DNA from 4 places in the Methylobacterium sp. PvP105 genome. Region 2 is predicted to be linked to each of the others. Evidence: predicted binding sites of a transcription regulator. Region 2 holds the regulator's gene; each other region holds the start of a gene.
What was found. Region 2 encodes PhoB, which activates phosphate uptake and scavenging genes when phosphate is short. Its sites were predicted from a motif close to TGTCATNNANCTGTCAT; they were not measured.
Positions count from the first base shown of each region.

Region 1 (7,588 bases), 1.6 Mb from region 2:
CGCTCGCGGAGCATGCGCTGCCCCTTGCCGTCGTAGCCGAAGCGGCGGGTCTTGAGCACGGCCGGCAGGCCGATCACCTCGATCGCCCGGTCGAGGTCGTCGGGGGTGTCCACCGCCCGGAACGGCGCCGTCGGGATGCCCAGGCCGTTGATGAACTCCTTCTCGGAGAGGCGGTCCTGCGTGGTCGAGAGCGCCCGCGCGTTCGGGTGCAGGGCGGCGTGCCGGGCCAGCACGTCGGCGGTGGCGTGCGGGATGTTCTCGAACTCGTAGGTCACGACGTCGACGCTGCGGGCGAAATCCGCCAGCGCCGCGGCGTCGTCGTAGGCCGCGCAGGTGGTCCGGGCGGCCACGTCGAAGGCGGGGCTGTCCGCGTCGGGCGCGTAGACATGCGCCTTGAGGCCGTAATCGGCCGCCGCGAGCGCGATCATGCGCCCGAGCTGGCCCCCGCCGACGATGCCGAGGGTGAAGCCGGGGCCGAGGATCTTGTCCGTCACGCGTTCTCTTCCGTCACCGGCCGTTCGGCCACCGAGGCGCTCTGGGCCGCGCGCCACGCCTCCAGGCGCTCCGCCAAGCCCGGGTCGGTCAGCGCCAGGACCGCCGCGGCGAGCAGGGCCGCGTTGACGGCCCCAGCCCGGCCGATCGCCAGGGTCCCCACCGGGATGCCGGCCGGCATCTGGACGATGGAGAGCAGGCTGTCCTGGCCAGACAGGGCCTTCGATTCGACCGGCACGCCGAAGACCGGCAGGCGGGTCATCGCGGCCGCCATGCCGGGCAGGTGCGCGGCGCCGCCCGCGCCCGCGATCACGACCTTGAGACCGGCCGCGACCGCGCCCTTGGCAAAGGCCACGAGCCGGTCCGGCGTGCGGTGGGCCGACACGATGCGCGCGTCGTACGGCACGCCGAGCGCGTCGAGCGTCTCGGCGGCATGACGCATGGTCGCCCAGTCGGACTGGCTGCCCATGATGATCGCGACCGGAGGAGGCGACGCCATCGTTGATCCCGGCAAAAGAGGGCGCTTACAGGCGGTGCGGGCCGGCGGCAAGGCGGGGCCCGAGGGCGTCCACCGGCATCAGGCGATGATGTCCGGCGTGAGCGCGTCCTCGATGTGGAAGATGCGGTCGCGCAGCGTGAGCTTGCGCTTCTTCAGGCGCTGGATCTGGAGCTGGTCCCCGGCGACGCTGCGCTCCAGCGCCTCGATGGCGCTGTCCAGATCCCGGTGCTCCTCGCGCAGCCGCGCCAGCTCGCCCAGGAGATCCGACTGCGCACCCTCACCCGCCTCGTCCGCCATCGTCACCTGAGAACCCGAAGACCGTTCGTCGCCCGAGAGCATGCGTCACGCTCCGGCGCCGGACAAGGCGGCGCGGTAAGCAATCATCAGACTTAGCAGCAGAAAACGCTTCGACAGGTCCGACATCCTGTGCCAATCTCGGTGTGTCGAAACGATGACAGGAGATTCGACTCATGTCGCTGCAGACGCATCTGAACCAACTCGCCCGGAAGCACGAAGCCCTCGAGCGCGAGATTCAGGAAGCGATCCACAGACCTTCGGCGAACGACCTCCACATTGCCGAGCTGAAGCGACGGAAACTCCTCCTCAAGGACGAGATCAACAAGCTCCAGGCGGGCAACGACACGTTGCACTGACGCCTGACACGTCCGATCCGATAGCGAATCCGAGCTGACGACCGCCGCACCGGGCGCCCCGGTGCGGCGGTTTTCTCATGGCGGGCCTCGCGCCGCAGCCGGGCGCGGCCTTCTCGCCCGGGACCACTCCCGCGCGCCCGAGAATGGGCTACTCTGCGGGCCGCCGCCGGAGAGCGGCCCGTGAGGAAACGCCGAACCGATGACGAGAGCCAGCCTGCCGGGCCGCTACCCGGAGATCTACGAATCGGCCCGCCGCGACCCCGAGGCGTTCTGGCTCGGCGCCGCGCGGGCCCTCGACTGGGCGCGGTCGCCGGAACGGGCCTTCGCGCCGGATTCCGGCCCCTACGGCCGATGGTTCCCGGACGGCACCCTGAACGCCTGCCACAACGCGGTGGACCGTCACGCCGACGGCGCCCGGGTGGATCAGGTGGCGATCCGCTACGACTCGCCCGTCACCGGGACCAAGCGCAGCATCACCTACCGGGTCCTGCGCGACGAGGTGGCGGTGCTGGCCGCCGTGCTCGCCGATCTCGGCGTCGGCAAGGGCGACCGGGTGATCCTGTACATGCCGATGGTGCCCGAGGCCCTGTTCGGCATGCTGGCCTGCGCGCGGCTCGGCGCGGTCCACTCGGTGGTGTTCGGCGGCTTCGCCGCCAAGGAGCTGGCGGTGCGGATCGAGGACGCGGCGCCGAAGGTGGTGCTCGCCGCCTCCTGCGGGATCGAGCCGAACCGCGTGGTCGCCTACAAGCCGCTCCTCGACGCGGCGATCGCGGCCTCGCGGCACAAGCCGGAGGCCTGCCTGATCCTCCAGCGCCCGCAGGGGCCCGCGACCCTCGTCGCGGGACGGGATCGCGACTGGGCCGAGACCGTCGCGGCGGCCCGGGCGGCGGGGCGGCATGCGGACTGCGTGCCGGTCGCCGCCACCGACCCGCTCTACATCCTCTACACCTCCGGCACGACCGGGAAGCCGAAGGGCGTCGTCCGCGACACCGGCGGCTACCTCGTCGCCCTGGCTTGGTCGATGCCGAACCTCTACGGCGTCCAGCCCGGTGAGACTTACTTCTGCGCCTCCGACATCGGCTGGGTGGTGGGCCACTCCTACATCGTCTACGCGCCGCTCCTGCACGGCTGCACCACGGTGCTGTACGAGGGAAAACCCGTCGGCACGCCCGATGCCGGCGCCTTCTGGCGGGTGGTCGCCGAGTACGGGGTGGTCTGCCTGTTCACCGCGCCGACGGCGCTGCGGGCGATCAAGAAGGAGGACTCGAAGGGCGCCCGGATCGCCGCGTACGACCTCTCGGCCTTCCGCAGCCTGTTCCTGGCGGGCGAGCGCGCCGATCCCGACTCGGTCGCCTGGGCCGAGCGCGTGCTGGACCGGCCGGTCGTCGACCATTGGTGGCAGACCGAGACCGGCTGGCCGATCGCCGGCAACCCGATGGGCCTCGGCCTCCTGCCGGTGAAGCACGGCAGCACCTGCGTGCCGATGCCGGGCTACCGGGTCGAAGTCCTGGACGAGGGCGGCAGGCCGGTTCCGGCGGGGACCATGGGCACCATCGCGATCCGCCTGCCGCTCCCGCCCGGCTGCCTCCCGACCCTGTGGGGCTCGGACGACCGGATGCGGTCGAGCTACCTCGCCACCTTCCCGGGCTACTACGACACGTCGGATGCCGGGGTGATCGACGGGGACGGCTACATCACGGTCCTGGGACGGACCGACGACATCATCAACGTCGCGGGCCACCGCCTGTCCACCGGCGGCATGGAGGCGGTGCTGGCGAGCCACCCGGACGTGGCGGAGTGCGCGGTCATCGGCATCCGCGACGCGCTGAAGGGCGAGGTCCCTTGCGGGTTCGTGGTGCTCAAGGCCGGCGTCGCCCGGCCGACCGAGACGATCGAGCGGGAACTCGTCGCGAAGGTGCGGGACGAGATCGGCCCGGTAGCGGCGTTCAAGCTGGCGCTCACCGTGCCGCGGCTGCCCAAGACCCGGTCGGGCAAGATCCTGCGGGCGACCATGAAGCGCATCGCGGACCACGAGCCCTGGACGATGCCGGCGACGATCGACGACGCGGCCGCCCTCGACGAGATCGGAGACAGTCTGAAGGACCGGGGGATCGGCGCGGCCCGGTAGGCCGCCGGGCCGCGCCGACGGAGCGTCGAGGGCTGCGGCTCGCCTCAGTCCGCGTCGGCGCCGTCGTCGTCGGGGTCGACATCGACCGTCGGCGCCGGCCGCGTCACGGCGGGCACGTAGGCACCCGAGGCGGGACCGGTGGTGACCGAGGCCGGCACACGCCGCGCGTTCGGCTCGGACGGGATCAGAGTCGCGGTGGCGGCCACGAGGCCGGCGAGGGACCGGACGTCGTCCGGCTGACTTGGATCGCGCGAGATCAGCGTCGCCTCCTGCTTGAGGCGCAGGTTGCAGGCCTGCGAGGGCAATCCCCCCTCCGGCGTGCAGGCGTCGTGACGCGCGCAGGCCGCGTCGAGGGCGTCGATCGGCGGGAGGGGCGCGTTGTTGCCCGGCCCGCAGTAATTGCCGTGGATCAGCATCTTGGGTCCGCCGAAGGCGGCCGGCTGGGCCTGCGCCGCGCCCGCGAGGGCGGCGCAGCCGGCGGCCAGGACGAGCGGGACGGCGAGTTTGGTGAGCATCATCTGGACCTCGGGCGATCTCGCCCCCTCAGGCGGTTCGCGTCGATTGCCGCGATGCGGCGACAGGCCAGGAAACGGGCGGTCACATCCGCAAGTTCCCGCATCGCCTGCCCGCAGAGGTGCTCTGCCGCACCGCACTGGCCGCCGCGCCCGTCCTGGGCCAGAGTGGCCCTTCCACCAGGAGTTGCCGATGACCGCTCGCCTGTTCGAACCGCTGACGCTCGACGCGCTCACGCTCGAGAACCGTATCCTCGTCGCGCCGATGTGCCAGTACTCGGCGCGGGACGGCGAGGCGACCGACTGGCACATGATGCACCTCGGTCAGCTCGCCATGTCGGGGGCGGGCCTGCTGACCCTGGAGGCCACCGCGGTCTCTCCGGAGGCGCGGATCACCGCCTGGGATCTCGGCCTCTACAACGACGGCTGCGAGCGGGCGCTGGGTCGGGTGCTCGACGCCGTGCGCGAGTACGCGCCGATCCCGGTCTGCATCCAGATCGCCCATGCCGGGCGCAAGGCCTCGAGCGAGGCGCCCTGGGCCGGCGGCCAGCAGATTCCGCCGGAGCACGCCTACGGCTGGCGCACCGAGGCGCCCTCGGCGGTCGCCCACGGCGAGGGCGAGGTCCCGCCCCACGCCCTCGACGCCGCCGACCTGAAGCGCGTCCGCGACGCGTTCGTGGCCACCGCCAAGCGGGCCGTGCGCCTCGGCATCGAGGCGGTGGAGCTGCACGGCGCCCACGGCTATCTGCTGCACCAGTTCCTGTCGCCGATCGCCAACAAGCGGACGGACGCGTACGGCGGCAGCCTCGCGAACCGCATGCGCTTCCCCCTCGAGGTCTACGACGCGGTGCGCGATGTCGTGCCCGCCGGCAGCCCGGTCTGGCTGCGGGTCTCGGCCACCGACTGGGTCGAGGACGGCTGGGACCTGGACGAGACCATCGAGCTGGCCCAGGCGCTCAAGCGGGCCGGGTCGCCGGCGCTCCACGTCTCCACGGGCGGCGTCTCGCCGAAGCAGGCGATCAAGCTCGGGCCGGGCTACCAAGTGCCCTACGCCGAGCGGATCAAGGCGGAGACCGGCCTCACCACGATCGCGGTGGGGCTGATCACCGAGGCGCACCAAGCGGAGACGATCCTGCAGGAGGGCAAGGCGGACGCGATCTCGCTCGCCCGCGCCATGCTGTACGATCCGCGCTGGCCCTGGCACGCGGCGGCCGAGCTCGGCGCCCGGGTGCGCGCGCCCAGGCAGTACTGGCGCTCGCAGCCGCGGGAGTACAAGGACCTGTTCAAGGACACGGCCTTCGGCCAGCGCTGAGGGCGGCCGCCGCGCCTGGAACGGCCGGCGGCGGACGAGCCGCGGCGGGTGCTCCGTCGCCGGCCGACCGCACCGTCGTTCCGAGGGCCGCGGGCGAGCCCGCGATGGCGGTGCGGGCGTCGTCTGAGCCAGCCTGATCGCGGGATCGGGATCGAGGGCCAACCCGCCGCAGTCACGCAAGCCCGGAACCGCCCCTCAGCGCGGCAGAGCCCCGACCAGAGGCCCGAGCGGCCGGCTGATGTCCGAGCGGCCGAGATTCGGCGCGTAGAGGCTGGAGACCGAGCCGTCGAGGAACAGGGCGTTGCGGCAGCCGAGATCGTCGCGGAACAGCCGCGCGAAGGCCCCGAAGGTCACCGGGCGCTCGGAGATCGCGAAGATCGCCACATGCCCGTCGCCGGGCACGCCGACGCCGTTGCGGATCTTCTGGCTCGGCCCGTCGGCGGCGATCTTCGGGTGGATCTGGCCGTCGATCACCAGCATCGGCCCGGACTGCGTGGCGAAATCCGGCCGGATCTTCGCCCGCAGATAGCGGGCCGTGTCGACCACCCCGGCGCGCTCACCCTTCACCCAGAAGATGCCGTTGGGCTTCAGGTGGAAGTTGCCCGGCCCGTCGGTCGTGGAGACGCGCTTCAGCTCGTGCCCGTCCTCGACGTAGAGGCCGACCGGCGCCTGGTCCTTGTCGTACATCCCGGCGTTCATCGCGAAGGCGAGGCGGCCGCCCTGCTTCTCGGCGAGGGTGCCGAGGGCGCCGTAGGGCTTGCCGTCGTCCTGGAGCCAGAACAGCCGCAGCCGCTGCTTCCGGAGGTCGATGGTGCAGACCGTGAAGGTCTCACCCTGGGCCTCGACCGCCCGGCAGGGCTCGGCGGCGGCCGGAGAGGCCGCCCGGGCCGGGGCCGCGAGGGCGAGCAGCACGATCAACAAGGCGTGAGCCGGGCGCAGCATCATCATTCGTTCCATGCCGATCGGAAGACGCGATTCGGGGACGGCGAAGCTCGATCGGCGCGCCCTTCGCTCCGGAAAGCGGCGAATTTCGTGCCCGAGGGCGCCGGGATGAAGCTGGATGGGTCCGAATGGGTCCGAATGGGTCCGGATGCGTCTCGCGGCCGCGCCGCGGGCGGGGCTGGACCGTTTTCCCGATTCGGGCGTTCTTAGCCGCAGAGGGCGTGTTTCCACGGAGATGACGTGATGAAGGGTGCAGTGCTCGGCTCGGCCCTGCTGGCGGCGGGTGCTCTGGCCTTGGCGCCGGCCAGCGCGGACGCGCGCGGATTCGGCGGCGGCGGCTTCCACGGCGGCGGCTTCGGCGGCGGCTTCCACGGTGGCGGTTTCGGCGGCGGCTTCCGGGGCGGCGGGTTCGGGGGATTCCGCAACGGCGGCTTCGGTGGCGGCTTCCGCGGTGTCGGTTTCCGTCCGGGCGGCTTCGGCTACGGCCGCGGCTTCTACGGGCGGGGTTACGGCTGGCGCGGCGGCTACGGCTATCGCGGCGGCTACGGCTACGGACTCGGCGGCCTGGGCCTCGGCGTCGGGCTCGGCCTCGCGGCCGGCAGCCTCTACGGCGGCTACGGATACGGCTACCCAGGCTACGGCTACGGTGGCTACTACGCCCCGGCGGCCTACGATTACGGCTACGGCGGCGGCTGCTACACGGTCCCGCGGGTGCGCTGGACGCCCTACGGCTACCGCCGGGTGCTGGTCGAGCGCTGCTACTGAGCGTCGATCGACCGCCAAAAAGAACGGGACAGGCCGCCTCCGGGCGGCCTTTTCCTTTCCTGTTCCTTGCGTGACCCGCCGCATCGTTGGACAGCTCTGCCTGGGACGCTGATACTGGTATTGGGCGGCGGGAGGCGGTGATGAGTTCAGCAACCGGGCAGGGGCCCACGGGCGTGGACGCGGTCGAGATCCGCGACGCCAGCCTCTCCGCCTTCTACCGATCGATGACGCCGCCGGAGCGGCACACCTTCTGGGCCTGCGCCGCCGGCTGGTGCCTCGACGGCA
Region 1 covers NZ_JAGIPA010000001.1:1,933,509-1,941,096, forward strand. The annotation lists gene J3A75_RS09260 (5-(carboxyamino)imidazole ribonucleotide synthase) at 1-494, opposite strand, end outside; gene purE (5-(carboxyamino)imidazole ribonucleotide mutase) at 491-991, opposite strand; gene J3A75_RS09270 (YdcH family protein) at 1,070-1,330, opposite strand; gene J3A75_RS09275 (YdcH family protein) at 1,462-1,644, shown strand; gene J3A75_RS09280 (propionyl-CoA synthetase) at 1,844-3,772, shown strand; gene J3A75_RS09285 (hypothetical protein) at 3,817-4,290, opposite strand; gene J3A75_RS09290 (NADH:flavin oxidoreductase/NADH oxidase) at 4,478-5,596, shown strand; gene J3A75_RS09295 (phosphodiester glycosidase family protein) at 5,792-6,544, opposite strand; gene J3A75_RS09300 (hypothetical protein) at 6,782-7,303, shown strand; gene J3A75_RS09305 (MFS transporter) at 7,444-7,588, shown strand, end outside.
Region 1: a site for PhoB is predicted at 1,432-1,448, ahead of J3A75_RS09275 (YdcH family protein). Genes of this name have one in related genera too.

Region 2 (7,588 bases):
TCTCGCTGACCAACCAGCCGGGTGAGGAGGCGTGGCCGATCACGGCGGCGACCTTCATCCTGGTCCACAAGGACGCCGCCGATCCGGCCAAGTCCGCCGCCGTGCTGAAGTTCTTCGACTGGGCCTACAAGAACGGCGACAAGCTCGCCACCGACCTCGACTACGTCCCGCTGCCGGACAACGTCGTCGAACTGATCCACCAGGAGTGGAAGGACGTGAAGGGCAAGGACGGCAAGCCTGTCCTCAACATGTGAGCGTGGCCGGGAGGAGGTGAGAACCTCCTCCCTCGCTTCCGGGAACGCAGCGCGCTACCACGCCCCCCTTCGCAGAGAACCGCGGATGCCCGCTTTGACCGAATCGATCGCCCTCGGCCGAACCCGTACCGCGACCGCGCGGAAGGCGCCGAGCCGGAGCCTCGACACGCTGTTCCGGACCTGCTCGTACGGCGCGGCCCTGCTGGTGCTGCTCGTGCTCGCCGGCATCCTCGGCTCGATCCTGTACGGCGGCTGGCCCGCCTTCCGCGAGTTCGGCTTCGGCTTCCTGACCTCCAGCGCCTGGAACGTCGGGACCGAGCAGTACGGCGCCCTGGTCGCGGTGATCGGGACCGTCGCCTCCGCCTTCCTGGCCCTGCTGATCGGCGTGCCGGTCTCGCTGGGCATCGCGGTCTACCTCACCCAGCTCTGCCCGGGCTGGGCCCGCAAGCCGGTCGCCATGACGATCGAGCTGCTCGCCGCCGTGCCGAGCATCATCTACGGCATGTGGGGCCTGTTCGTGTTCGCGCCGCTCTTCGCGCGCTACGTCCAGATCCCGGTCTCGAACCTCGTGGAGGGCATGCCGATCGTCGGCACGCTGTTCTACGCCCGGGTACCGTCGGGCGTCGGCGTGTTCACCGCCGGGATCATCCTGGCGATCATGATCGTGCCGTTCATCGCCTCGATCGCCCGGGACATGCTCGACCAGATCCCGACCGTGCTGCGCGAGAGCGCCTACGGCATCGGCTGCACCACCTGGGAGGTCGTGCGCCACGTGCTGGTGCCGCAGGCGGCGGTCTCGATCATCGGCGCGATCATGCTCGGCCTCGGCCGGGCGCTCGGCGAGACGATGGCGGTGACCTTCGTGGTCGGCAACGCCAACCGGCTCTCGGCCTCGATCTTCGACCCGAGCTCGACCATCGCGTCGCGCATCGCCAACGAGTTCAACGAGGCGGACGGCCTCCAGCTGAACGCGCTGATGGCCCTGGGCTGCATCCTGTTCGTGATCACCTTCGTGGTGCTCATCATCGCCCGGCTGCTGACGCGCCGCGTCAAGGCCGCCTGAGGAGCACGCGCGATGGTTTCCTCCAGCACGATCGCCCCGGCCGCCCAACGCCGCCCCGGCCGCGTCCGCCAGGGACGCCGCGTCGCCGACCGGGCCCTGCGCGTCGCCTGCACCGCCGCGACGGTGGTGGGCGCCCTGGTCCTCGGCTCGATCCTGGTGATGCTGATCGTCCAGGGCGTGCGCGGCTTCACGCCCACCCTGTTCACCAACCCGACCCCGGGCCCGGGCTCCGAGGGCGGCGGCATCGCCAACGCGATCCTGGGCAGCCTCGTGCTGACCGGGATCGGCATCCTGATCGCCACACCGGTCGGCGTCATGGCCGGGACCTTCCTCGCCGAGTACGGGCGCGGCTCGAAGCTGGCGGCCCTGATCCGCTTCCTCAACGACGTCCTGCTCTCGGCGCCGTCGATCCTGATCGGCCTGTTCGTTTACACGCTGATGGTGCGGCCGATGGGCACCTACTCGGGCTGGGCCGGCGGCGTGGCCCTGGCGATCATCGCCGTGCCGGTGATCGTGCGCACCACCGAGGACATGCTGCGCCTCGTCCCCGGAACCCTGCGGGAGGCCGGCGCGGCGCTCGGCGCGCCGCCCTCGACGGTGATCATGAGCGTGACCTGGCGGGCGGCCTCGGCCGGCATCGTCACCGGCATCATCCTGGCGCTCGCCCGCATCGCCGGCGAGACCGCGCCGCTGCTGTTCACCGCGCTCAACAACAATTCCTGGTTCTCGGCCAACCTGATGGGCGGCGTCGCGAACCTGCCGGTGATGATCTACCAGTTCGCCCTCTCGCCCTACCCGAACTGGCAGGGCCTCGCCTGGGCGGGCGCGCTCCTGATCACCGCGACCATCCTGGCGCTGTCGATCATCGCGCGCCTCGTGATCAAGCCGCAGGCCTCGCGCTGAGCCCCCTTTCGAGGACACGACGATGAACGCCGCCTCCGCGATCCCGACGGTCGAGCTGAACCGCAACCGCGCCGAAGAGGGCGGCCCCGTGCGGATCGCCGTCAAGGACCTGAACTTCTACTACGGCAGCTTCCACGGGCTGAAGGACGTCAACCTCAACTTCCACGACCGGCAGGTGACGGCGCTGATCGGCCCCTCCGGCTGCGGCAAGTCCACCCTGCTGCGCTGCTTCAACCGGATCTACAGCCTCTACCCGGAGCAGCGCGCGGAGGGCGAGATCCTGCTCGACGGCGAGAACATCCTCAGCCCCTCCGTCGACCTGAACGAGCTGCGCTCGCGCATCGGCATGGTGTTCCAGAAGCCGACGCCGTTCCCGATGTCGATCTACGACAACGTGGCCTTCGGCCTGCGCCTCTACGAGAAGCTGCCGAAATCCGAGCTTGACGGCCGGATCGAGGAATCGCTGCGCAAGGCCGCCCTCTGGGACGAGGTGAAGGACAAGCTCCGGCAGCCGGGGACCGGCCTGTCGGGCGGCCAGCAGCAGCGCCTGTGCATCGCCCGGACGGTGGCGCAGCGTCCGGAGGTGATCCTGTTCGACGAGCCGACCTCGGCCCTCGACCCGATCTCCACCGGCCGCATCGAGGAGCTGATCGAGCAGCTGCGCGACGAGTTCACCATCGTGATCGTCACCCACAACATGCAGCAGGCGGCGCGCATCTCGCAGTTCACCGCCTTCATGTATCTGGGGCAGCTCGTCGAGTTCGGTCCGACCAACCGGATGTTCATGAATCCGACGGAGCGCCGCACGCAGGACTACATCACCGGCCGCTTCGGCTAGTCTGCCGGGCCGCTCCGGTCCCGGGACCGCCGCTCGCGTCTCCGGCGCGTCGGCGGATCCGCAAACCTCCCGGAGGGCCGTCCCCGGGACCCCATCGAAGGATCCGCCATGCCCGGCCATATCGTCACCTCCTACGACACCGACTTGGAGAACCTGCGTCGCTCGATCTCGGAGATGGGCGGCGTCGCCGAGAAGATGACCGCGGAGGCGACCGATGCCCTCGTGCGCCGGGACGACACGCTCGCCCAGGCGGTGATCCTCGCCGACAAGCGCCTCGACGCGCTGCAGCGGGACATCGAGGAGCGCGCCGTGCTGCTGATCGCCCGGCGCCAGCCGCTGGCGATCGACCTGCGCGAGACCATCTCGGCGATCCGCGTCTCCGGCGATCTCGAGCGGATCGGCGACCTCGCCAAGAACGTCGCCAAGCGCGTGGTGGCGATCTCCGACCAGGCTCCGGCCCAGAAGATCGTGCTCGGCGTGCGCCACATGAGCGACCTCGCCGAGGGCCAGCTCAAGGACGTGCTCGACGCCTACGCGAGCCGCGACGTCCAGGCGGCCCACGACGTCTGGGAGCGCGACGGTGAGATCGACGCCCTGTACAATTCCCTGTTCCGCGAGCTCCTGACCTACATGATGGAGGACCCGCGCAACATCTCGTTCTGCACGCACCTGCTGTTCTGCGCCAAGAACGTCGAGCGCATCGGCGACCACACCACCAACATCGCCGAGACGATCCACTACCTCGCCACGGGCGAGACCCTGGCGGGCGACCGGCCGAAGAACGACGCGTCGAACTACGCGACGGTGGACGGACTCCAGGCGCCGTGAGCCCCCGACCCCGGCCTTCCTGCGGGCATGGCCGGGGCCAGTAACCGTGCAGGTTGAGGCCGGGCGGCGCCTCCTGCACCATCCGCGGGACCGCCGGTAGAACGAGTCGTCGAACGTGAGCATGCAAGTCCTGATCGTCGAGGACGAGGAGGCGCTGACCACGCTGCTGCGCTACAACCTGGAGGCCGAGGGCTTCCTGGTGGATTCGGCGGCGCGCGGCGACGACGCCGAGCTGCTCCTGGCGGAGCGGATCCCGGACCTCGTCCTGCTCGACTGGATGCTGCCCGGCCTCTCCGGGATCGAGCTGTGCCGCCGGATCCGGGCGCGCCGGGAGACCGAGCGCCTGCCGGTGATCATGCTCACCGCCCGGGGCGAGGAGGGCGACCGCGTCCGCGGTCTCGGCACGGGCGCCGACGACTACATCGTCAAGCCGTTCTCGGTGCCGGAACTGCTCGCCCGGATCCGCGCGCTGCTGCGCCGGGCCAAGCCCGCCCACGTCTCGGACCGGCTGGCGGCGGGCGATTTGGAGCTCGACCGCACCGGCCACCGCGTCCGTCGCGGCGGCGAGGAGCTGCATCTGGGCCCGACAGAGTTCCGGCTGCTGGAATTCCTGATGCTGGCGCCGGGCCGGGTCTTCTCCCGCGAGCAGCTCCTCGACGGGGTCTGGGGCCACGACGTCTACATCGACGAGCGCACGGTGGACGTGCATGTCGGGCGGCTGCGCAAGGCGCTGAACGGCCCGCGCCAGGCCGACCCGATCCGCACGGTCCGCGGCTCGGGCTACGCCTTCGACGAGACCTTCTCGCTCGAGGCCTGAGGCGGCCCCAAGGCGCGTCGGAGCGACAGATCGCTCCGGCGCGCCGTCTCTGCTCAGGCGCCGGGGACCGCGGACGGGTTCAGCGCGCCAGCGCCGCGCTCCGTCCCGCGGCGGCCGGCACCGCCTCCAGCGCCGCCAGGACCGTCCCCTCGGTCAGGATCTGCGGGAGCACCTGGGGCTCCCCCGTCCCGGTGTAGAGCAGGTAGAGCGGGACGCCGCTGCGCCCGTGCTTCTCCAGGAGGCGGGTGATCTCGGGGTTCTGGTTGGTCCAGTCGCCCTTCATGTAGGTCACGCCGCGCTCGGCCATCGCGGACCGCACCGCCCTGGTGTTGAGCGAGGTCGCCTCGTTGACCGCGCAGGTGATGCACCAGGCGGCGGTCATGTCGACGAAGACGGGGCGGTGCGCGTCGAGAAGGGCGTCGAGGCGCGCCTGCGTGAACGGCTCGACCCCGTCGGCGGCGGCCTGCGCCGCCGGCGCGGCGCTGCTCCGGGGCAGGGTGACGGCGAGGGAGGCGACCGCGATCAGCGCCAGCGCCGCGGCGGCCTGCGCGATCCGACCCGTCCGCGGCGCGGCGGCGCGGCCGTGCTCCCAGGCCCAGGCGGCGAAGCCCACGAGCACGAGGCCGATCAGCGCCGCCAGCTGCCCGCGCGGGTCGACCTGCTGCGCCAGCACCCAGATCAGCCACGCGACGGTGGCGTAGACCGGGAAGGCCAGCACCTGCTTGAGGGTCTCCATCCAGGCGCCCGGCCGCGGCAGTGCCCGCAGGGCCGGCGGCCAGAGGGTCAGGAGCAGGAAGGGCAGGGCGAGGCCGAGGCCGAGGCTGGCGAAGACGGCGAGCGCCACGCCGGCGCTCTGGGTCAGCGCGAAGCCCACCGCCGAGCCCATGAACGGCGCCGTGCAGGGCGTCGCCACCAGGGTGGCGAGCACGCCCGTGAAGAACGAGCCGCTCAGGCCGGCGCGCCGGGTGAGGCCGTCGCCGAGGCCGGCGAGCCGCCCGCCGACATGGACCGCGCCGGAGAGGCTCAGGCCCATCGCGAACAGCAGGTAGGCGAGCCCCGCGACCACGGCGGGCGATTGGAGCTGGAACCCCCAGCCGATCGCGGCCCCGCCGCTCTTCAGGCCGATCAGCGCGGCGGCGAGCGCCAGGAAGCTCGCCAGGACGCCGGCCGTGTAGGCGAGGCCGTGGAGCCGCAGCCGGGCCGGCCCCTCGCCCGCGTGCCGCACGAGGCTCAGGACCTTGATCGACAGGACCGGGAAGACGCAGGGCATCAGGTTGAGGATCAGGCCGCCGAGGAAGGCGAAGGCCGCGGCGGTCGCGAGGGTCAGCGCGTCGAAGTCGGAGGTTGCCGGCGCGGTCGAGGCCGGGTTCGGCGCGGTCGGGGCCTGCGCCGCGGCGGCCGGGAGCACCGGCTCGTCCCCGTACGCGAAGGCGAGCCGGCGGGTCCCGGCGGCGTCGACCTCGTCGACCGTCAGGACGCCGGGCAGCGCGGTGGGCACCGGATCGGTCGGGCTGCTCCGCGCGAGGGTCAGGTGCAGGCCGGTCTCGTCGACGGTCATCACCTGGGCGGCGGCGTTGTCGATCGCGGTCTCGGCGTAGGGGAAGTACGCGGCGTTGCGGAGCGCCTCGGGCTTGAGACCGGTCGCGGCGAAATCGAGGCGCAGGGTGTCGCCCTGGCTCGACAGGCGCAGGGGCCAGAGCGCCGGCACGGGCAGCGCGGCGCGCGCGCGCGCGAACAGCGCGGCGCTGGCCGGGTCCGGCTCGGCCTTGCCCACGGGCAGGGTCAGGGCGAGGTCGGCCGAGCCGGGCACGCACTCGGTCTCGCAGACGAGATAGGTCAGTTTCGCCTGGATCCGCACCGGGTCCGCCGGGTCGAGGCTCGGCGGCGGCGTCACCGGCACGAGGAGCGTGACCTCGCCCTCGTAGCCGTAATTCATGAGGGTCGCGATCGGGATGCGCTCCGGCGCCGGCCACCGGATCGCGCCGGCGTTGAAGCCGGCCGGCAGGGTCCAGGTCACCTCCGGGGGCAGGCCGGAATCGCCCGGATTGCGCCAGTAGACGTGCCAGCCGGGCTTGATCTGCATCCGCACGGCCAGCGTGAAGGGCTGCGCGCCGGCGACCGCGGCGGGCTCGGCCACGAGGCTCGCGCGCACGAGGTCCGCGGGCGTGCGGAAGCCCTGCGGAAACCCCTGCGCCGCGGCGGCCGAGAGGCTCGCGGCGAGGGCCAGGATCAGGATGGCGAGGCGGCGGATCATGCTGTCCCTTCGCGCGCGGGGCGGTCGCGGTTTCACGCGCGGCGTCTCTCGCCCGGCGCGGGCGTTTCCGTGGCGCCGGGTCTTACCATGGACCGCGTCCGGGGTCCCGTCCGGGGTCCCGTGCGGGGTCCCGTGCGGCCGGCTCACCCCTCCAGCGGCGCCGTCGCCCGCTCCAGCCAGTCGCGCGCGGCGGTGTCGAGCCCGGGCGCCAGGGTCTCGCGCACCCGGGCATGGTAGGCGTCGATCCAGGCCCGCTCCCCGGGTTCGAGCAGGTCCGGCCGGATCAGCCGGCGGTCGTAGGGGGCGAGCGTCAGCGTCTCGAAGCCGAGCATCGGGCGCTCGCCGCCCGCGATCGCGCGGGACTCGACCAGGACGAGGTTCTCGATCCGGATGCCGTAGGCGCCGCGGGCGTAGTAGCCCGGCTCGTTCGACAGGATCATGCCGGGCTCCAGCGCCACCGTGCCGGTCTTGGCGATCCGCTGCGGCCCCTCGTGCACCGACAGGAAGGCGCCGACGCCGTGACCGGTGCCGTGGTCGAAGTCGAGACCGGCCTGCCAGAGCGGCGCCCGCGCGAAGGCGTCGATCTGGGCGCCGGTCGTGCCGACCGGGAACACCGCCCGCGCGATGGCGA
Region 2 covers NZ_JAGIPA010000001.1:3,505,986-3,513,573, reverse strand. The annotation lists gene pstS (phosphate ABC transporter substrate-binding protein PstS) at 1-254, shown strand, start outside; gene pstC (phosphate ABC transporter permease subunit PstC) at 340-1,317, shown strand; gene pstA (phosphate ABC transporter permease PstA) at 1,330-2,220, shown strand; gene pstB (phosphate ABC transporter ATP-binding protein PstB) at 2,243-3,058, shown strand; gene phoU (phosphate signaling complex protein PhoU) at 3,167-3,886, shown strand; gene phoB (phosphate regulon transcriptional regulator PhoB) at 4,008-4,703, shown strand; gene J3A75_RS17180 (protein-disulfide reductase DsbD family protein) at 4,783-6,957, opposite strand; gene J3A75_RS17175 (aminopeptidase P family protein) at 7,101-7,588, opposite strand, start outside.

Region 3 (7,588 bases), 2.1 Mb from region 2:
GACCTGCTGGCGCTGGCGCTGGCGCGGTTGCACCGGCTGAGCCCGGGACTGGCGGCGATCGGGCTTTCCGCGACGGTGCGGGAGCCGGACGAGCTGCGGAAGTACCTGGTGCCGCAGGGGCCGCTCCCCCCTCCTCCCTCTGCGAGCGGGCAACCGGGATCGCATCGCGACGAGGGTCATACGGCTGCGGAACATGACGGGGACCCCCGTGCCGGTGCAGGAGTGGGAAAGGGTGAGGGCCGGAGCCTTCCGGGAGGAGGCTCGGCCTCCTCGCGACTTTCTCCCGCACGGGAGAGGGCCCCCGTCGAGACGCCCATGGCCGACCTCGTCACGGTGGCCGGCGGCGCGAAGGCGGATCTTCGCATGCTCGACCTCGGCCGGGCGCTGCCGATCTCCGGCCACACGGCCTGGCACTCGATGCCGGCAATCTACGAGCTCATCAAGGAACACCGGACCACGCTTGTCTTCGTGAACACCCGGCTTCAGGCCGAGTACACGTTCCAGGAGCTGTGGCGGCTCAACGAGGACGCGCTGCCGATCGCGATCCACCACGGCTCGCTCGATGCCCAGCAGCGCCGCCGGGTCGAGGCCGCCATGGCGGCAGGGCAGCTCCGCGCGATCGTCTGCACCGCAACCCTCGACCTCGGCATCGACTGGGGCGACGTCGACCTCGTGGTCAATGTCGGCGCGCCGAAGGGGGCGAGCCGGATCATGCAGCGGATCGGCCGCGCCAACCACCGCATGGACGAGCCCTCGAAGGCCTACCTCGTCCCGGGCAACCGCTTCGAGATGCTGGAGTGCCAGGCGGCGCTGGACGCCGTCGAGGAGGCCGCGCAGGACACGCCCGACGCCCGCCAGGGCGCCCTCGACGTCCTCGCCCAGCACGTGCTCGGCATGGCCTGCGCCGACGCCTTCGACCCGCTCGAGCTCTACGACGAGATCGTCTCGGCCGCGCCCTACGCCGGTCTCTCCTGGGAAGCGTTCGAGCAGGTCGTCGACTACGTCGCGACCGGCGGCTACGCGCTGCGCGCCTACGAGCGGTTCGCGAAGATCCTGCGCGGGCCGGACGGGCTCTGGCGCGTCCGCGACGCCCGCACCGCGCAGGCCTACCGGATGAATGTCGGCACCATCGTGGAGGCGGCGCGGGTGAAGGTCCGGCTCGGCCGGACCCTGCGCGGCAAGCCCGGCACGGTGTTGCCGAAGACCGGCCGCGTGCTCGGCGAGATCGAGGACGAGTTCGCCGAGACGCTCACCGTCGGCGACACGTTCCTGTTCGCGGGCGAGACCCTGCGGTTCGAGGGGCTCTCCGAGGACGAGTGCCTCGTCACCCGCGCGCCGGCCGGCACCGATCCGGCGATCCCGTCCTACGCGGGCGCAAAGTTCCCGCTCTCGACCTTCCTGGCCGCGCGGGTCCGGGCGCTCATCGCCGACCCGTTCGCGTGGGACCGGCTGCCGAAGCAGATCGGCGAGTACCTGCTGCAGCAGCGCCGACGCTCGGTCCTGCCGGGCGAGCGCGACCTCCTCGTGGAGACGTTCCCGCGGGGCAAGCGCTTCTACCTGACCGCCTTCCCGTTCGAGGGCCGCCTCGCCCACCAGACGCTGGGCATGCTGCTGACCCGGCGCCTGGAGCGCGCCGGCCTGCGGCCCCTCGGCTTCGCGGCCAACGATTACGGCATCGCCATCTGGTCGACCCGCGACGTCTCGGAGCGCGCCGCGATCGATCCGGACTTCATCGGCGACCTGTTCGCGGTCGACATGCTGGGCGACGACCTCGAGGCGTGGCTCGACGAATCCGCCATGATGAAGCGCACGTTCCGCCAGTGCGCGGTGATCGCCGGCCTGATCGAGCGCCACCATCCGGGTCAGAAGAAGTCCGGCCGGCAGGTCACGATCTCGACCGATCTGATCTACGACGTGCTGCGCAAGCACCAGCCCGACCACCTCCTGCTGCGGGCGGCGCGGCAGGATGCGGCAACCGGACTCCTCGACGTGAGGCGCCTCGGCATGATGCTAGAGCGCATCCAGGGGCGAATCATCCACAGGTCTCTCGACCGGGTCTCGCCGCTCTCCGTGTCCGTGATGCTCGAGATCGGGCGCGAGCGGGTCTACGGCGAGGGCGCCGACGAGATCCTGGCCGAGGCCGAGGCGGAGCTTCTCCAAGAGGCTCTGTCCTGACCGCCGATCCGCCCTCCCCCGACGACACCGAGGATGCGATCTTGGCGGCCGGCCTGAGACTCGAGAAGACTCACAAGCACCCCACCCTGCTTCTCGCGGGCGAGACCCTGGTGCTCGACCTCTGCGGCGGCCTCTGGCTGCCGGAGCACCGGACGCTGATCGTGTCCGATCTCCATCTGGAGAAGGGCTCGTCCTACGCGGCCCGCTCCGGCCAGTTCCTGCCGCCCTACGACACCCGCGAGACGCTCGCCTGCCTGCACGAGGCGGTGGTGCGCCACGATCCCGCCCGCGTGGTCGCGCTGGGCGATTCCTTCCACGACGCCCGCGGTCCCGAGCGCATGGAGCCCGGCGACCGCGCCCTGGTGGCGGCCCTGCAGGAGGGGCGGGACTGGGTCTGGATCGCCGGCAACCACGACGCGGCCGTGAACGAGGGCGTGGGCGGCCGTTACGCCGACGCGCTCACGCTGGGCGGCCTCGTCCTGCGCCACGAGCCGAGCCCGGAGCCCGTCCCCGGTGAGATCGCGGGCCATCTCCATCCCTGCGGGAAGGTGGCGATGCGCGGGCGGGCGGTGCGCCGCCGCTGCTTCGTCACGGACGGCACCCGCCTCGTCATGCCGGCCTTCGGAGCCTACGCGGGCGGCCTGAACGTCCGCGACAGGGCGATCGAGAGCCTGTTCCCCGACGGGTTCACCGCCCATCTCCTCGGAGACGGGCGGGTCTTCGCCATCGGCCGGGCGCAGCTCGCCCGGGATTGAGCCGCGCGGATCAGGCCGTCTTCATGAAGCGGATCACGCTCTCCGACAGGCTCGTCGAGTGGCCGGCGAGGCTCTCGGCGATGCCCTGGACCGTCTGCGCCAGCTGACCGGTGGCGTTGGCGGCCTCGGAAACGCCGCCGATATTGCCCGCCATCTCGTGGGTCGAGACCGCCTGCTCCTCGACGGCGCTCGCCATCGCCAGGGTAAGCTTGGACAGTTCGTCCACCGCCGCGGTGATCATCTCGATGGCGCCCACGGCGTCGCCGGTGGCGCTCTGGATCGCCGAGACCTGCTGGGTGATCTCGCCGGTCGCCTTGGCCGTCTGCTCGGCGAGTGCCTTCACCTCGGAGGCGACGACCGCGAAGCCGCGTCCGGCGGCGCCGGCCCGGGCCGCCTCGATCGTGGCGTTCAGCGCCAGCAGGTTGGTCTGGTCGGCGATCGACTTGATCATGCTCACCACCGCGTCGACCTTGCGGGCGTTCTCGGCGAGCTGGCGCATGGTCGCGTCGGTCGTCCCCGCCTGGGCGGCGATCTGCTGCGCGCGCTCCGAGACCCGCCCGACCTGGCCGGAAATTTCCTGGATCGCGCCGTTCATCTGCTCGGAGCTCGACGCGACCGACGAGGCCTTGTGGCGCGCGGATTCGGCTGACTGCATCAGGCCCTCGGCCGAGCTCTGCATCTCCTGGATGGCGGAGCCGACGGCCTCCACGACGCGCTTGACGTCGGTCTCCATGTTCACCTGCGCGGTGACCACCGCCCAGGTCAGCATCGGGCCGAGGTACTGCCCCTTCTCGTCGTTCACCGCCGTGACCCGCAGGTTGAGGGTCTCTGGCCCGACCCTGATCTTGGTGCTGTGCGGCAGCCGGCTCGCGTCCGCCAGCATGGTGCGCTGGTGGCTCGGGTTCTTGTGGAAGATATCGAAGGAGCGGCCGAGCATGTCGTCGACTCTGACCGGCAGGTGCTGGTCGATCGTGCCGAGCGTCTTGCGCGACGTGGCGTTCATGTAGTCGATCTTGAAGTTGTCCTTCAGGTCGGCCGTCATGACGGCCACCGGTACGTTGTCGATCATCGTCAGGAGCCGATTGATCTCCTTCTTCTTCGCGGAGATGTCCGCGGCGAACTTTACGACCTTGATCGGCTTGCCCCGCGCGTCGAGGACGGGATTGTACGTCGCCTCGAGCCAGACCGAGTCGCCCTCCTTGTCGAGGCGCAGGAACTCGCCCGTGACGTACTGACCGTCCTTGAGCTTGTCCCAGAACGCGGCGTACTCCGCGGTCTCGGCATAGCTCTTGTCCACGAAGATGCGGTGATGCCGGCTCTGGACGTCGCTGAGGCTGTACTTCATCAGCCGCAGGAAGTTCTGGTTCGCGTGGAGGACGGTCCCGTCCATCGAGAATTCGATGATCGCGAGTGAGCGGTCCAGGGCGTCGATCTTGGCCTGGGCCTCGTTGAAGACAGTACGATTGAACATGGTCCCGCTCGCGTTCCCCCGCGCCGGGTCTAGCGCCGCATCGTTAATGAATTGCTTATTTCGGAATTCGTTCAGGTTAAGCGCGGGCGAAGATCGAACGAATGCTTGCGACGCCGTGTCCGCTCTGTGCTCGTGTCCGGACCGGCGCCGCCCTCGGCGGCTGAGATGCGATGTGGTGTTTCCAATGCTATAATTTTTCGGTCAATATTAGAACCAGCCCCGCATGCGGAAGTATATGATCGGCGCGACCGCGCTCAAGAGGATCAGGCCGAGCGCGTAGGGATATCCGAGAGCCCAATCCAGCTCGGGCATGTGCTTGAAGTTCATGCCGTAGATCGACGCGATCAGCGTCGGCGGGACGCCGACCACCGAGACTACGGTGAGGACCCGGAAGACGTTGTTCTGCTCGATCGTGATGAGGCCGAGGGCGGCGTCGAGCAGGAACTGGACGTTCTCGGCGAGCCGCGTCTCGAACTCGTCGAGGGACTCGATGTCCCGCTTGATCGTCTCGAAGCGGGAATCCTCCGGCAGGCCGAGGCCGTCGCAGGCCGCGGCGACGAACGGGATGATCCGTTCGAGGCCGAGCAGGCTCGACCGGATCTTTCCCAGAACCTTCCCGCGGTTGCTGATGCCGCGCAGAATCCGGCGCAGGGCGAGATCGCGGCGCCGGGGCGGGGGGCGCTCCAGGCGCCGCCGCTCTGCGCCGCGGACGTCGAAGTCGAAGATGCGGGTGGAGAGCGTGTCGAGCTCGGATCCCATGTCTTCCAGGGCGTCGGCGAGGCTGTCGACCAGCTCTTCCAGGACGACGAGGAAGATCTCGCTGGGTGTCGTGCTGCCGTCGCCGTCCGCGATGCGCTTCGCGGAGGTCTCGAAGGCGCGCAGCTCGTGGAAGCGGATCGTGACGAGGTGATCCTTGGTCAGCAGGAAGCCCAGCGGCTTCAGCTGCGACGCGCTCTGCTCGAAGGTGATCATCGGCGTCGAGAGCGAGAGCCCGCCCTTCACCCGGCGCAGGCGGCTCGACGTCTCCACTTCCGAGAGCGCCGCCCGGGACGGCACGCGCAGACCGGTCGCGGCCTCGACCGCCGCGGCCTCTTCCGGCGTGGGATCGTTCAGGTCGAGCCACACGGTGTCGCGCGCGACCGGCCTGCCGGGTTGCAGCGCCACCGGGCCTTCGGGTCCGTGCAGGCTCAGCATGAGAGCGCGTTATCCATGAGGGGGAAAGGAGCCGCCGGCGCGTCATCGCACCGTCGCGCGGGGGTGCGACAGCCTTGACTCGGAACCCGCCCGCGCCTATCTCGCGGCCGTCTTTGGCACTCGCCGAGACAGAGTGCTAACAGTCGAGTTCGCGAGCGGTCCCGCCGGCCGCATCAACGCCAACTCCAGACCTGAAGCAAGAGGGCAGCTCATGAAGTTCCGTCCGCTGCACGACCGCGTGGTCGTCCGTCGCATCGAGAGCGAAGAGAAGACCAAGGGCGGCATCATCATCCCGGACACCGCCAAGGAGAAGCCGCAGGAGGGCGAAGTCGTCGCCGTCGGCCCCGGCGCCCGCGACGAGCAGGGCCGCGTCAACGCGCTCGACGTGAAGGCCGGCGACCGCGTCCTGTTCGGCAAGTGGTCCGGCACCGAGGTCAAGATCGACGGTCAGGACCTCCTGATCATGAAGGAATCCGACATCATGGGAGTCGTCGCCCTCTGATCGGATCACCCGTCATCGCCCTTTGAGGCCGTCCCGGCCTTGGGGTTCAACCAGTAGCTAAGAGGCACACAATGGCAGCGAAAGACGTTCGTTTCTCCGCCGACGCCCGCGATAAGATGCTGCGCGGCGTCGACATCCTCGCGGATGCGGTGAAGGTGACGCTGGGCCCGAAGGGCCGCAACGTCGTGATCGAGAAGAGCTTCGGCGCCCCGCGCATCACCAAGGACGGTGTGACGGTCGCCAAGGAGATCGAGCTCGCCGACAAGTTCGAGAACATGGGCGCCCAGATGGTGCGCGAAGTGGCCTCGAAGACCAACGACATCGCGGGTGACGGCACCACCACCGCGACCGTGCTGGCCCAGGCCATCGTCCGCGAGGGCGCCAAGTACGTCGCCGCCGGCATCAACCCGATGGACCTGAAGCGCGGCATCGACCTCGCCACCCAGGCCGCCGTCAAGGACATCATCGCGCGCGCCAAGAAGGTCTCGACCTCCGACGAGGTCGCCCAGGTCGGCACGATCTCCGCCAACGGCGACAAGGAGATCGGCGAGATGATCGCCCACGCCATGCAGAAGGTGGGCAACGAGGGCGTGATCACGGTCGAGGAGGCCAAGACGGCCGAGACCGAGCTCGACGTCGTCGAGGGCATGCAGTTCGACCGCGGCTACCTCTCCCCGTACTTCATCACGAACGCGGAGAAGATGGTCGCCGAGCTCGAGGACCCCTACATCCTCATCCACGAGAAGAAGCTCTCCTCGCTCCAGGCCATGCTGCCGGTGCTCGAGGCCGTTGTTCAGACCGGCAAGCCGCTCCTGATCATTGCCGAGGACATCGAGGGCGAGGCGCTCGCCACGCTCGTCGTCAACAAGCTCCGCGGCGGCCTCAAGGTCGCGGCCGTCAAGGCGCCGGGCTTCGGTGATCGCCGCAAGGCGATGCTCGAGGACATCGCGATCCTGACCAAGGGCCAGATGATCGCCGAGGATCTCGGCATCAAGCTCGAGAACGTGACGCTCCCCATGCTCGGCCGCGCCAAGCGCGTGCGTATCGAGAAGGAGAACACCACGATCATCGACGGCGTCGGCGAGAAGTCCGACATCGAGGGCCGCATCTCGCAGATCAAGGCGCAGATCGAGGAGACCACCTCGGACTACGACCGTGAGAAGCTGCAGGAGCGTCTGGCCAAGCTCGCGGGCGGCGTCGCGGTGATCCGCGTCGGCGGCGCGACCGAGGTCGAGGTGAAGGAGAAGAAGGACCGCGTCGACGACGCCCTCAACGCCACCCGCGCGGCGGTCGAGGAAGGCATCGTCCCCGGCGGCGGCACCGCGCTGCTGCGCGCCAAGAAGGCGGTCGCCGAGCTGAAGTCCGACATCCCGGACGTCCAGGCCGGCATCAAGATCGTCCTCAAGGCTCTCGAGGCCCCGCTCCGCCAGATCGCCCAGAACGCGGGCGTGGAAGGCTCGATCGTGGTCGGCAAGATCACCGACAACACCT
Region 3 covers NZ_JAGIPA010000001.1:1,383,060-1,390,647, reverse strand. The annotation lists gene J3A75_RS06625 (ligase-associated DNA damage response DEXH box helicase) at 1-2,175, shown strand, start outside; gene pdeM (ligase-associated DNA damage response endonuclease PdeM) at 2,217-2,930, shown strand; gene J3A75_RS06615 (methyl-accepting chemotaxis protein) at 2,941-4,401, opposite strand; gene J3A75_RS06610 (CorA family divalent cation transporter) at 4,609-5,595, opposite strand; gene groES (co-chaperone GroES) at 5,807-6,097, shown strand; gene groL (chaperonin GroEL) at 6,169-7,588, shown strand, end outside.
Region 3: a site for PhoB is predicted at 5,636-5,652, ahead of J3A75_RS06610 (CorA family divalent cation transporter). Genes of this name have one in related genera too.

Region 4 (7,588 bases), 1.6 Mb from region 2:
TCAGGTCGGGGAGCTGCTTCAGCGTCTCGGCCCGCATCGGAACCTTGTTGATCAGCGCGATCTCCGCCCCCTGGAGCCGCGAGACGATCTCTTCCGGCGTCCAGGTCGACTCGTGCTCGACGTATTCGTGGGGGAAGTTGAACGGTCGGACCCTGGCATCGAGGGACTCACGATCCAGGAACACGATCTTCTTGGTCATAGGACCCCTCTCGAACGACGGGCGGTTTCCTCGATAGTCTTGTTCTTACTTGCGCGTCGGGGCGGGCCCGGCAACCCGGTCCCGCCCCGATCGCGTGCGCAGTTCACGCCTTATGCAGCGGATTCTCGCGCAGGTAGCTGGAGGCGGCGGCGACGCCCGAGCCCGGCGTGACCTTGATGCCGCAATCGAGCATGGCCATCTCGGCGCCCGCGATGGCGCCCAGCAGCGACAGCTCGTTCAGGTCGCCGAGGTGGCCGATGCGGAACACCTTGCCGGCGACTTTCGACAGGCCGGCACCGAGCGACAGGTTGTAGCGCTCGTAGGCGTGGGTGATCACCTTGGCGGCGTCGGCACCCTCCGGCACCACGATCGCCGTGACCGTGTCGGAGTTCCACTTGGGCTCCTTGGCGCAGGGCTTGAGGCCCCAGGCCGCCACGGCCTGACGGGTCGCCTCGGCGAGCACGTGATGGCGGTGGTAGACGTTCTCCAGCCCCTCCTCCTTCACGATCGCCAGCGCCTCGCGCAGGCCGTAGAGCAGCGGCAGGACGGGGGTGTAGGGGAAGTAGCCGGTGGCGTTGGCGGCCAGCTGGTCCTTCCAGGCGAAGTAGGCGTGGCCGAGCCGGTCGTTGCGGCCGGTGCCGCCCTCGGCGATCTTGAGCGCCTTCGGGCTGATGCAGATCAGGCCGAGGCCGGCCGGGAGCATGAAGCCCTTCTGCGAGCCCGCGATGGCGCAGTCGACGCCCCACTCGTCCATCTTGAACGGCAGCGAGCCGATCGACGAGATGCCGTCCACGAACAGCAGCGCCGGGTGGCCGGCGGCGTCGATCGCCTTGCGCACCGCGCCGATGTCGCTGGTGACGCCCGTGGCGGTCTCGTTGTGGACGACCATCACGGCCTTGATGGCGTGGTCCTTGTCGGCGCGCAGCGCCTCCTCGATCTTCTGCGGGTCGGCGCCCGCGCCCCACTCCTCCTCCTGGACGATCACGTCGAGGCCGAGGCGCTGGGCCATGTCGACCCAGAGGTGGCTGAACTGGCCGTAGCGGGCGGTGAGCACCTTGTCGCCGCGGCAGAGGGTGTTGGACAGGGCCGATTCCCAGATGCCGGTGCCCGAGGACGGGAACAGGATGACCGTCCCGTTGGTCGAGCCGAACACCATCTTGGAGTCCTGCAGCAGTGGCTTCACCAGCTCGGGGAAGCTCGGCGACCGGTGATCCTCCGACGGCACGTGCATGGCGCGCAGGACGCGCTCCGGGATGTTGGTGGGGCCCGGGATGAAGAGGTGGTTGCGACCGGGGCGCCGGGTTGCGGCCATGATGTTTCCTCCGAAAAGTCCATTGCGCGCGGGCGTGAACCCGCGCCGGGTTGTCCAAGCGTCCTCAGGGAGTCGGTCCGGCGCCGTCGAAAGCGGCTCGCGCCGCACCCCCTCGAACGCCATCCTCTGCCGTGATCGGGGGGTCTCCGCGGAGCGGCAGGCGGCCTCACGCCGCTCGCGTCGCGGCGCGCCCCCGCGCGCCGGTCGCCTCCGAATTGCCGTCCCGTCCAACGGCTCCAGGGCCGTCCTCGCCGCCTTCCTGTCAAGGTCCGGCCGTGCTCGTGCCGAGCGGCCGGTTCTTGGTATTATGAGGCGGTGAAGCTCGAAAGGAAAACCGGAAAAACTTCCGGAACTTGCCAAAAAAATTTTTTGTGCGACGCAACGAAGTCGAGCTCCGGTTGAGAGGCTTCGCGGCACCGCACACCGAAGTCTTTCCGCCCCGTCCGAACCCGCGTCATCAAACTGAGATCGGATCGCGCTCTGGATCCCGGCACCGTACAGCCGCCGGGAGAGGGTGCCGTGGCCGAGGTTGAGGAGATGCCGGTCCGCGTGCGGACGCTGTTCCTGTCCGACCTGCATCTCGGCACGCGCGGCTGCCAGGCCGGCCTGCTGCTGTCGTTCCTGAAGGACTACGACGCCGACACGATCTACCTCGTCGGCGACATCGTGGACGGCTGGCAGCTGCGCTCGGGCTGGTACTGGCCGCAGGAGCACAACGACGTCGTGCAGAAGCTCCTGCGCAAGGTCCGCAAGGGCGCGCGGATCGTCTACCTGCCGGGTAACCACGACGAGTTCCTGCGCGACTACGTGGGCACGAGCTTCGGCGGCATCGAGCTGGCCGAGACCGCGATCCACGAGGCGGCCGACGGCAAGCGCTACCTCGTCATCCACGGCGACCAGTTCGACATGGTCGTGCGCCACTCGCCGTGGCTCGCCCATCTGGGCGACGGCGCCTACACGCTGGCGCTCTCGCTCAACACGCTGATCAACAAGGTGCGGCGGCGTCTCGGCCTGTCCTACTGGTCGCTCTCCGCCTGGGCGAAGCTGCGCGTCAAGAACGCCGTGAGCTTCATCGGCCGCTTCGAGACGATCCTGGCCGAGGAGGCGCGCCGCCAGGGCGCCGACGGGGTGATCTGCGGCCACATCCACCACGCGGCCGACCGGCCGATCGGCGACCTGCGCTACCTCAACACCGGCGACTGGGTGGAATCCTGCACGGGGCTCGTGGAGCACTACGACGGCCGCATCGAGGTGCTGCACTACCCGAGCCTCCTGCGGGCGCGGGCGGCCGAGATCGTGCCGCAGACCCTGCCGGGCCGGCGCGCGGTGGCGTGAGGGCGCCGCCGTGAAGCTCCTGATCGCCAGCGACGCGTGGCACCCCCAGGTGAACGGCGTCGTGCGCTCCCTCGAGCAGATGGTCCGCCGCGCGCCGGAGCACGGCTTCGCCACGGCCCTGCTGTCGGTGGCGGATTTCCGCTCGCTGCCGCTGCCGGGCTACCCCGAGATCCGCCTCGCCTATGCCGGGCGCGAGCGGGTGGCGGCGCGCTGGCGGGCCGAGCGGCCGAGCCACGTGCACATCGCCACGGAGGGGCCGGTGGGCCTCGCGGCGCGCCGGCACTGCCTCGCGCACGGCCTGCCCTTCACGACGAGCTACCACACGCGCTTCCCGGAATACCTCGCCGCCCGCGCCCCGGTGCCGGAGGCGTGGTCCTACGCGTATCTGCGCCGGTTCCACGGCGCCGCCCGGGGGACGATGGTCAGCACCGCCTCGCTCCAGGGCGAGCTCGCGGCGCGGGGCTTCGGCCGCCTGATGCGCTGGACTCGGGGCGTGGACACGGAGCGGTTCCGGCCGGCCGAGCCCGGGACGCCCGCGCCGGCGGAACTCGCCGGCCTGCCGGGGCCGCTGTTCCTCTACGTCGGGCGGCTGGCGGTGGAGAAGAACGTCGCGGCCTTCCTGAGCCTCGATCTGCCCGGCACGAAAGTGGTGGTCGGCGACGGGCCGGACCGCGCGCGGCTGCAGGCGCTCGCGCCGGAGGCCCGCTTCCTCGGCACCCGCACCGGCGCGGACCTCTCGGCCGTCTACGCGGCCTGCGACGTCTTCGTCTTCCCGAGCCTCACCGACACGTTCGGCATCGTGCTCCTGGAGGCGCTGGCCAGCGGCCTCCCGGTGGCGGCCTTCCCGGTGCCGGGCCCCAACGACGTCGTCGGCGGCACCCGGGTCGGGGTGCTCGACCCGGATCTGCGGGTCGCCGCGCTGGCGGCTTTGCGCCTGTCGCGCGCCGAGTGCCGGGCCGAGGCGCTGCGCTGCGGCTGGAACGTGAGCGCCCGGCAGTTCTTCGGCAACATCGTCGAGGCGCATGGCGGTGCCCGGAGCACCCGGGACGCCGCCTGACGCGTGACGGCGCCCGCGCGGGATGGCAGGACGGCGCGATGCCGTCCGCCAAATCGTTCGCCAAGCCGCACGCCAAGCCGCACGCCGGACCGCCCACTGGATCGACCGCCGGACCGCGCGCGTCCGTCAGGACCCGGTCCCCGGGCGCTGGCCCGTTCGATCCCGCCCGGGCCGCCGCGTATCCGGCGGCGATCGGCTGCGACGAGGTCGGGCGCGGCGCGCTCTGCGGACCGGTGGTGGTGGCCGCGGTCTGGTTCGATCCGACGGCGATCCCGCCCGACCTGCTCGCGGCCCTCGACGACAGCAAGCGCGTTCCCGAGCCGGTGCGGGAGCGGCTGGCGCCCCTGATCCGCGCCCACGCGCGGGTCGCGGTAGCGGCGGGATCGCGCGCCCTGATCGACCGGATCAACATCCGCGGCGCGACCCTCGACGCCATGGCGCGGGCGGTGGCGCGGCTCGGCCTCGCCGCGCCCGTGCTGGTCGACGGGCGCGACGCCCTGCCGGGCCTGCCCGGCCGCGCCGTGATCGGCGGCGACCACCTCGTGCCGCAGATCGCCGCCGCCTCGATCGTCGCCAAGGTGCTCCGGGACCAGCTGATGCGGCGCCTCGCCCGGCGCCATCCCGGCTACGGCTGGGAGCGGAACGTCGGCTACGGGACGGCCGTCCACCGCGCCGGCCTGACGCAGCTCGGGCGCAGCGCGCATCACCGGCTCAGCTTCACCCGCGGGTTCGACTGAGCCGGGCAAGACGGGTCACGCGGCCCGGACGCCCGCCAGGAAGCGGTGGACCTCCGCGGCGAGTTCCTCCGACTGACGCGTGAGCGCGGTGGCGGCCGTGAGCACGTGGTCGGCCGCGCGCCCGGTCTGGTCGGCCGCCTGCGCCACCCCGGCGATGTTGCCGGTCACCTCCTGCGTGCCAACACTGGCCTGGGCGACGTTGCGGACGATCTCCCGCGTGGCCGCCCCCTGCTGCTCCACCGCGGCCGCGATGGCGGCGGCCACGGTGTCGATCTCGCCGATCCGGCCGGTGATCGTGCCGATCGCCCGCACCGCCTGACCGGTCACGGTCCGGATCTCGCCGATCTGCCGGCCGATCTCGTCGGTGGCGCGGCCGGTCTGAGCGGCCAGCTCCTTGACCTCGGTGGCGACCACCGCGAAGCCGCGCCCGGCCTGACCGGCCCGCGCCGCCTCGATCGTGGCGTTGAGCGCGAGCAGGTTCGTCTGAGCGGCGATGCCGGCGATCAGTTCGACGACGGCGTCGACCCGGGCGACGGACGCGTTGAGCGCCGCCACCAGGGCGGCCGTCTGGTCGGCCTCGCCGACCGCGATCCGGGCCAGTTCGGACGAGCCCTGGACCTGCCGGCCGATCTCCTGGACGGAGGTGCCGAGCTCCTCCACCGCGGCGGCGGCGGTCCTGACGCCGGCAGAGGCCTCCTCGGCGGCGGCGGCCACGGTATCGGACTGGCTGGCGGTCTCCTGGGCGGTCGTGGTCATCTGCCAGGCCGTGGTCTGCAGCTCGGTCGCGGCTGCGGAGACCTGCCCGACGATGCCGGCCACCGCCGCCTCGAAGGTCTGCGCCAGCGTGTGCGTCATCGTCCGGCGCTGCGCCTCTGCGGCGCGCGCCGCCTCGGCCGCGTCCGCCTCCAGGGCGCGGGTGCGGACGAGGTTGTCGCGGAAGACCTGCACGGCCGCCGCCATCGCGCCGATCTCGTCCCGCCGTCCGCGGGCCGGGATCTCCACGGCGACGTTCCCGGAGGCGAGCGCCCGCATCGCCCGGATCATGGCCCGCAGCGGTCCGAGCACGCGGCGGAAGACCGTGACGGCGCCGACACCGGCGAGCACCACCGAGGCGGCCAGGAACAGGCTGGTGTGGAGCAGCGTCGCCTCCGCCTCCGCGGCGAGCGCCTGCGCGCGGGCGACCATCGCGTTCAGCGCCGCCTGGGCGAGGTCGGCGATGGTGTTGACCTCCCGCGTGTTGCGGTCACGCAGGTCCTGGATCGCGACGCCCGGCGACTGGCCCCGGCTCAGGGCCGCCCGCAGGGCCTGCCGCCGCGCCGCGACCTCGCCCTCGAAGTTGCTGGCGCCCGCCCTCACGAAGGCGTCCTGGACCTCCCGCGGCAGCGTGTCGTCCATGTGTTCGACGAGGTTCGCCCAGCTCGCCGCGACGCGGCCGCGCTCCTCGGCCTCGGCGAGGCGCTCCTCCTCGGACCAGCCCGTCCCCCGCGTCACGGCCGTCTCGGCCCGCGCCACGTTGCCGCCGATCGCGACCCGCGTGATCCAGGCGGCACGCTTGATGTCCAGGGCGCGGGCCAGCGCCGCGTCGCGGCGCGGGATCGTGACGTCGACGGCCCCGCTGGTCGCCGAGAGCGCGTCGAGCAGATCCCGGAAAGCGGTCGCGGCGACCTCCGCCGTCGCGGCGGCGCGCTCCGCGATCGGGACCGAGAGGGCCGCGTCGATCCGCGCGGACAGGCCGGTGACGGCCTCGTGCGCGCGTCGGAGCGGATCGACCGTCTTCGCCACCGCGGCGGTGTCGATCGCGCGCACCAGGATCAGGAGAGCCTCCAGCCGTTCGGTCCGGGTCGCGCGCTGCCGGGCGATCAGGGCCGCGTCGGCGGGCGGGATCCTGCCCGCGGCGATCAGCGCTTGCAGAGTCCGTGCCCGCTCGAGGCGCACGGCGAGCAGGACCTCGAGGAGGATCCGGCTGCCTTCCGTGAGCGCGACCACGCGGCGGCTCTCCCGCTCCTGCGCGCGGGCATCGTGTGCCGTCCGGGCGCCCGCGGCCAGCAGTAGGGCGCTGAGTGAGAACAGGATCGCGCACAGGATCGTGCCGATTGAAGGACGCGGAAGACGCAGCATGAGGGTTGAGTTCTCTCTTCGCAGTGCGTCGAGACATGCGGCCCGCCGCCGGGCTGCCCGGTTCGAGCAGGGCGGCCGGTCGGCCTCGGTCGCCGGAAAGGCTGAGCGACACGACGGCCCCCGGGGGCTGTGACCGCGCGATCCGGGGACGGCCGGCCCCCAGGGGCACCCCGACGCGGCGCCGGCCCGGTTCGCCCGGAGGGCGCGGCGAGGTCGCGGGCTCGCCGGCGATCCCGGTCCGGTCATCGGACAGGAAGCGCGCCCGGTCGGCATCGAGGTCGGCGTCCGGAGACTCCACCGCCTCAAGGGAGGCCAGCAGCCGCGACCGGCCGCATCGGGCAGGGCCGCGGAGCGCGGCTCGCCCGCGACCGGATCACCGCGCGCGCGGTACAGAGGCGCGATCGGAGGACACAAACGCCGAACACAATCCCTTTTCTACGCACAGCATCGACCTCAGTATCTTGCATTAATACAATATATTAATCCTTGCGGACTCATTATGCACCACAAAAGCTCATCATTCCCGGCATTTGACTCACAAAACAACAGATGTCAACCTTACGTTCCTAGGTTATGCATCATAGAACATCGCGCTATAAAAAACATTCACAACCGCGGAACAAATATAACTCCTATTTAATATATTGACGACGATCATGGAACAACTACTGAATTTATCGAGGAGATATGGTAATCGGGCAGATCCGCCGCCTCGCGCGCGGGCGACACCGCGTCGGTCGCGTTTCAGAGCAGCACAAGCTGCGAGCCGGGCTTGCGGAACGCGTCGCGGTTCAGATCCATCCGTCCGAAGGCGAAGCCGAGACGGGTGC
Region 4 covers NZ_JAGIPA010000001.1:5,069,286-5,076,873, forward strand. The annotation lists gene J3A75_RS24745 (D-2-hydroxyacid dehydrogenase) at 1-199, opposite strand, end outside; gene J3A75_RS24750 (aminotransferase class V-fold PLP-dependent enzyme) at 303-1,511, opposite strand; gene J3A75_RS24755 (UDP-2,3-diacylglucosamine diphosphatase) at 2,031-2,846, shown strand; gene J3A75_RS24760 (glycosyltransferase family 1 protein) at 2,857-3,903, shown strand; gene J3A75_RS24765 (ribonuclease HII) at 3,942-4,640, shown strand; gene J3A75_RS24770 (methyl-accepting chemotaxis protein) at 4,656-6,758, opposite strand; gene J3A75_RS24775 (PA0069 family radical SAM protein) at 7,503-7,588, opposite strand, start outside.
Region 4: a site for PhoB is predicted at 1,964-1,980, ahead of J3A75_RS24755 (UDP-2,3-diacylglucosamine diphosphatase). Genes of this name have one in related genera too.